Regions from separate parts of the Colwellia sp. Arc7-D genome, predicted to be linked through region 1. Evidence: riboswitches for the same ligand, from Rfam matches in the RefSeq annotation. Region 1 holds a riboswitch; each other region holds the start of a gene.
The links. A riboswitch is a leader RNA that binds a small molecule or an ion and turns the genes downstream of it on or off. The one in region 1 is predicted to bind cobalamin.

Region 1 (2,272 bases):
TCCTACTAAAACTCGAGGAATACGTATTTGCCAAATGACCATGTCGTGCATAGGTGAGGCACATTCATACATCACACATTGAAATATATCAGCCCGAGTAATAGTCGCTGGACCGTAAGTAATCGATACAATAACGGTTAAAATAGTAAAAACTATTAGCGCAGAAAAAACCCAAGTGTTTTTGCCTTTAAGCGCACGAATAATACTCAAGATAATTCGCCTTCATTGTTATGTAAAATGCTTGGCTTAAGAGTCGGTTGTTTATCTGTTGCAATATCGGTTGCGGGATAAAAGTAAACCCTAGGCACATCATAATGTTGAGTATCGTCTCGATAACAAGGTAGTCCAAAAACTTTGGTAAGTAATTCAGGTTTTAACACTTGGTCGACACTATTATCGCTGACTAGGTTGCCCTTATCTAACAAAAGTAATCTATTGCAATAATGAGCGGCAAGATTGAGGTCATGAATAGTCATAATAACGGTAATATTTAACGCTTTAACCAGTTGTAATATTTGGTGCTGATAGAAAATATCTAAGTGATTAGTGGGCTCATCAAGTACTAATATTTTTGCTTTTTGGACTAGAGCTTTAGCAATTAATACCCGTTGTTGTTCACCCCCAGATAAGGTGTTGAAAAATTTAGCTTGGCTGCATGCCAAACCTACCTTTTCTAATGCGAGCATAATGTTTTCTTTATCTGCATCGTTGTCGCGAGCAAATAAGGTTTTATATGGTAGTAAACCCATTCTTACCACATCGTAAACTTTTAAATCAAATATAGGGGGAGCGTTTTGTACGACTAGAGCAAATGTTTGCGCTAACTCATTAGGTTTATATTGGCTTAGTGCTTTATTTTTTAGTTTAATGCTGCCGTGCCAATTTTTATAATGATTGAGTAAGCACTTTAATAGCGTGGTTTTCCCCGCGCCATTAGGACCGATAATACCGATAATATCGCCGCGGTTAACGTCAAACGAAATGTTATTGAGGATTATGTATTTATCAACAGACCAAGATACAGATTCGACACTGAGTAAAGTTGGCATTAAAGGCTGCCCAGTTTATGGCTAACTAGAAGGATATTGTTTTTAACAAGGTAAAAGCAGTATATTTTCATTATTGCCTAAAAGTGATAACAAGCTGATGAATTCAAAAGCTAATATATTGAATAACGTAATTAAGGTGAGGCAATAGGAAACAAATGTCTTGTAGACAGTGTAACTCACGTGTATTCCCGCACGGTGTCATTAGTTTTATATAAAAATGTTGATATTAGGTGTCCTGACTTATAACTATTAAAATCAAGTTATTTACAGTTGCGGGTACAGTCACGGCTTTAACCGTGTTCCCTATAAATTAGCCAAAATTACGATAAAAGATGAGGCTAAAAATATCGTTTATAAGTGTCGATTTTACGGTTAACTACACTGCTTTACAATGAAAACCTTGTACTGACGGTAGAGACTGTTATTAGCAAGCATAAAAAAGGAGCCGAAGCTCCTTATGGTTTTGTAGTACTAACTTTTAGATACTACCAAATTTTAACGCGCTTCTCAGGGGCAATATACATAGCATCACCTTTTTTTACGTCAAATGCGCGATAAAACTCAGGCATATTTGACAGTGAGCCTAAAGCACGAAATTCTGCAGGTGAATGTGGGTCGGTTGCCACGCGATTACGTAATGATTTTTCAACCATTTTTCCACGCCATACTTGCGCATAGCCCATAAAGAAACGTTGCTCACCAGTTAAGCCATCAATTACCGGCGCTTCTTTACCATTTAATGACGCTTTGTAAGCTTTATAAGCGATGGTAACACCAGATAAATCACCAATGTTTTCGCCTAAAGTAAGTTCGCCGTTCACGTTTAAATCATCAAATACCGCATAATCACTGTATTGGGCAACTAAGTTATCAGTGCGTACTTTAAAGGCGGCTAAATCTTCTTCAGTCCACCAATTACGCATGTTACCGTCACCATCGTATTTACTACCTTGGTCGTCAAAACCGTGGCCCATTTCATGACCGATAACCGCGCCAATACCGCCATAGTTTACAGCGTCGTCTGCGGCCAAGTTAAAAAATGGTGGTTGTAAAATTGCAGCAGGGAATACGATTTCATTTTTAGTTGGGTTGTAATATGCATTAACTGTTTGCGGTGTCATGCCCCATTCTTGACGATCAATTGGGCCGCCTAATTTAGCAAGCTTTTTGTTATGTGATACAGTGCCTGAGCGCATTTTGTTGCCAACGAGGTCATCACTTTT
Region 2 (2,272 bases), 2.1 Mb from region 1:
GTATTTCGTCAGACTCAGGTAACATCAGTAACCTCTGCATCGGCAAAGCTTGCCATCTCATTATAAAAAGCAGCTGCGGCTTGTATTATCGGTAGCGCTAAAGCCGCGCCCGTACCTTCGCCTAAACGTAATCCTAGGTTCAGCAGCGGTTTAACTTGAAGCCATTGCAGCATTTTTTTGTGGCCTTGCTCACCTGAGCAATGGGCAAATATCATATAACCTTTCACGTTAGTATTTAGCTCAATCGCTAACATTGCAGCAGCGGTACAAATAAAACCATCAACCACAATTAACATACGATTTTCTGCTGCGGCTAGCATCGCTGCGGTAATTTGTACCACTTCAAAACCACCTAAACAGCGTAAAATAGCTTGAGGGTTTGTGAGATTATCTCGATGAAGTGCTAAGGCTTGCTCAACCACTTGTTGCTTCTTTAAAACAACATCATCTGAAACGCCAGTACCACGACCAACGGCTTCGCTCGCAGGAATAGCCATAATTGCCGCCATTATCGCTGAAGCAATCGTGGTGTTGCCGATACCCATTTCACCAAAAGCAACAATGTTACAACCGGTGCTTTTTAGCTCTGCAATATGCTTTTTGGCAAAAATAAAACCCTGCTCGACTTGCGCTTGAGTCATTGCTTCTTGCTGATTAATGGCTTGAGTAATATTACCTAATCGTTGATCTAAAACTGCTGTCGATGATGCAGGATGTAAAATGCCAGCATCGACAATATTTAGCTGCCATCCAAGTTGCTGACTAAAAACATTAATGGCTGCGCCGCCACCAGCAAAGTTTGCCACCATTTGACTAGTCACTTCACTAGGTGCAATGGAAACACCTTCGCTAGCAACGCCATGATCGCCAGCAAAAATAGTTAAATGAGGAGAGTTAAGCTCGAGTTTATGTTGGTTATTTTTAGGGGATTTAAAAGATGAAGCAGTTAACTGAATCTTAGCCATTTGCTTGGCTAAAGATTCAAGATCACCCAATGCGCCTAGCGGCTTAGTTTTACCGTCAATTAGTGCTTGAATTTTTTCTGAGTGTTCGCAACTAACTGCTTTAATATTAAACATTTCAAAACCTAACAAAAATCAAACCCAAAAGAATTGGCTTACAAAAAATGATTAACGTAGATGAGTTTAGAGGCTTAAGGGAGTATATATTTCATCAATGATGACATAATCAACAAGGCAAAATAAAAATTCCAATGCTCGAGTAACCCGCTCGACGTGGTAATTAATGTCTATATTTCCCCTGGTATCCTGACTTACAGCATATATGTTTTTTCGGCCAATGACTTTATGGCTAAGTGGTAATATATGCGCTGTTTACAGTTGCGGGCACAGTTGTGGATTTTCACCACATTCCCAGTTTTACCTTTGCAATAATGGGATCCTCCATTAAAGTAGTAAAATTGAATATGACATTATTTAATTAATGGCGCGATTATCGACAGCTAGGACAAAATAGCAAGGTTTATTTTTAACTCAGTGGTGCGTTAAAAGCTTAAATATTCAAGCTTTCACATTTAAATTCCGGTGAGATAGCGTTCTTACATCATATGTAAAAAAGTGAGTTTCTAAAATAACAACACAGTTCGATAATGCTAAATTTGCTGTTATTAAAGCATTAACTTCGACCAAGCTTTGCCGTTACTATCAATACTAACTTGTATATGAATAAGTGCACCATAAGGCACATCGATATTAGCCATATGATTAACACCTGGGATTGGTAAGCCAAGCACTTTAGCTAAAATATAGCGAATAACACCGCCATGACTAACCACTAAAGTATTTTTCGGTCGACATTGTTGCTGTTCTTTTTGAACGGTCTGTTCAAATTGGTGTAATAAACGCGCCCAAAAACTATCAATCCGTGCAGTAAAGCTTGCCATAGTTTCACCATTTGGCGGCTGACATTGCCAAGGATTTTGCCAAAAATCCCCCAAAGTGGGCGCATTCTCAGCATTTTTTGTTGAGTTTTGAGGTTGCCAAAGTGTTTGATAGCTTTGCCCGTCCCAATCACCAAAATCCATCTCTTTCAAGTCAGCCGTAATTTGTAATGAAATATCTAATTGCTGACAATAGCTTTCTGCAAACGCTCGACAACGAATAAGGGGTGAGCTGTAGCATTGTGAAATATCCACTAAACCTTGACTAGCTTCAACAAGCTGTTGTTTGCCGGTATTCGATAGTGCAATATCTGAACGCCCACATAAAACTCCGGTCTCAACAAGTTCGCCATGGCGTAACAAATAGATATT
Region 3 (2,272 bases), 2.1 Mb from region 1:
CTAATGGTAATGAAATTGGTTGCCACTCTAAGCGAGAACCTAAGTTGGTTTGTTGTTGCTCTGCTGAAATATCACATGAGCCAATACCATTACATTGAGTAGGTTGACCATTATGTTGACTGATAGATGTAAATTTTTGTTTATTAAAACTAATAAAAGGGGTTAAGTTAAAATTTTGCCAAGTTAGTAAAGGTTTTAATCCGACATGGTATTTTTTAGTTTCATAATCACTGATATCGAACATTACAGAATCAGGGCTTGAAATATAACGCTCGTTTTTGTCTTCAGCGTAAGCTTCTACTTCGATTGAATCTAACCAAGATGAATTACTCAACCAGTGATGCTGATAACTGTAGCGAGTACTGTCTGAGCTTAATTCTGAACTGTTTTCTGGGGAATTATTGCGATAGTTGGGTAGTGACTTTTCTTGATCATTGTATTGTACATTCAACCTAATTTGATGCTGGCCCAGTTGAATAATGTCATTAATGAAAAATGTTTTTTTAGTGAATTCATTATTTCTTAATGCTTGCTCATCTGATTTTGTGCTGTCTTCAAAGCTTTGAGGTACAAGAAAATCGTAGTCATTATCACTATTTATATAATGGCCACCAAATGAAAGACTTTGAGTTTTAAATACTTTATTAAATAATATGTTAGCTTCACGGTAACCAAATGAGCCAGTGGCTAGCGTTAATTTCGCCGTGTCTTGTGTTGGGCTATAAGTGTTAATGCGAATAACGCCACCAATGGGGGTTGCGCCGGTGCCAATAGCTTGGTTTTTACTAATTTCAATACTTTGAATTTGCTCGGTTGGTATTTGGTTTAAATCAAAACCACCGAATTGACTGTCATTAATTAATTGGCCATCGATATAGAGTTGTATTTGCTTACTACTTGAGCCTCGAATAGAGACAGAAACGGGGTTACCAATACCACTTATCTGACGAATTTGAATACCATTAACCGTTTGTAAAATATCGGCAAGTGTTTGCGATGAATGAACAAAGCTTTCTCGTTGTAGAACCTGATAATTTGGTGAATTGAAACTTTGTTCGTTCACCACTTCAATAACTTCAAGCTCTTGATTTAAAGGTGTTTCTACTTGTGCGAAAACGGGTGATACCACAAAGATAGTTATAAATAGATATCGTAAACGAGAGAACATGAACACCTCAAAAGTTTTTGAGGGGCGTACGGAAGGCTACAGACGGTTTAGCAAAACTGTTGCTAATGTCGATATATTTCCGAAGCGCCCACCGCACTGCAAATAATTCTATGTTGTTTAGGCCGGTCTCCGGGCTTAACTTTGCAAAACAAAGTATTACCGTTGCGGGGGCAGCATTAGAATTATGCATAAAGCATGTCACTAACTTCCCGATTATCTCTTTATTTTTAACGTTGTTAACGTATAAATATCGAGCACCTAAGCAATTTTGAGCGGCAATTCTGACCCCATTACTATGGCTTGTCAACTGTTAGCATTATTAATCTACAAGCTTATAGATTTGATAATTTAAGTGCTCGTGCAGTTTACTTGTTGGAGTTTGCAGTATGTCCTGCAAGTACGACATCTGTTTATAAAGCTACATGGTGGTAATGGAATTAAAACCAATGTAATTGGTATTTTTCTCTATTAAATTATCTGTGCTGTATGAGATTATAATAGGTGAGACGATATTATATTAGCTTATATCCTTGTTGGTTATATTTGGGTGTATATCCAATAACGGATTAATTCTGCTCAACTTCTAAGTTTATCAAGCACTCTAAAATCCATATTCAAGAACAAAAGGGTAATTTACTCGGCGCCAATTATTCATAGGTCAATTAAACTTAAAATCAGTTTTTTAACACTATTTCCGTCAATAAAGCCTCATGCTGACAAAACAACTGATACAAATGTAATTGGTTTTTTGCTCTAACTAAATTATGTGTGGCGTATGACGTTTTGAAGTAAGTGTCGCCATTTAAAAAATCAGTTAAAAATCGAATACTCAGCATAAAAGGCATTAATTTTATGCCTTGTATTAAGCTGCTTTGCTCAGACTCGCTTAACGAGTCTTTAAAACCGGCAATGTAGGCTTCGGTTATTGCACCTAACATGTCAAAATTAATCACCATTTTATCTAATTCAGCACTGTCTTCAGCAATTGATACACAACAAGTTCGTACCATGTCGCCAAAATCATGCATTAAATAGCCTGCCATGCAGGTGTCTAAATCAATTACTGCTATTGGTTTGTTGGTGGCTTCGCTAAAAAGTAAGTTA

Region 2: it holds a riboswitch for cobalamin, as region 1 does, so the genes downstream of both, cobT (nicotinate-nucleotide--dimethylbenzimidazole phosphoribosyltransferase) here and DBO93_RS12905 (ABC transporter ATP-binding protein) in region 1, are expected to answer to the same signal.
Region 3: it holds a riboswitch for cobalamin, as region 1 does, so the genes downstream of both, DBO93_RS03175 (TonB-dependent receptor) here and DBO93_RS12905 (ABC transporter ATP-binding protein) in region 1, are expected to answer to the same signal.

What each region holds. Positions count from the first base shown of each region.
Region 1 is NZ_CP028924.1:2,974,181-2,976,452, reverse strand. Features, by position in the region: gene DBO93_RS12910 (iron ABC transporter permease) at 1-204, opposite strand, end outside; gene DBO93_RS12905 (ABC transporter ATP-binding protein) at 207-1,049, opposite strand; cobalamin riboswitch at 1,257-1,399, opposite strand; gene DBO93_RS12900 (M13-type metalloendopeptidase) at 1,535-2,272, opposite strand, start outside.
Region 2 is NZ_CP028924.1:732,202-734,473, reverse strand. Features, by position in the region: gene DBO93_RS03155 (adenosylcobinamide-GDP ribazoletransferase) at 1-25, opposite strand, end outside; gene cobT (nicotinate-nucleotide--dimethylbenzimidazole phosphoribosyltransferase) at 15-1,079, opposite strand; cobalamin riboswitch at 1,243-1,413, opposite strand; gene cobC (alpha-ribazole phosphatase family protein) at 1,628-2,272, opposite strand, start outside.
Region 3 is NZ_CP028924.1:739,900-742,171, forward strand. Features, by position in the region: gene DBO93_RS03175 (TonB-dependent receptor) at 1-1,168, opposite strand, end outside; cobalamin riboswitch at 1,271-1,445, opposite strand; gene DBO93_RS03180 (aminoglycoside phosphotransferase family protein) at 1,843-2,272, opposite strand, start outside.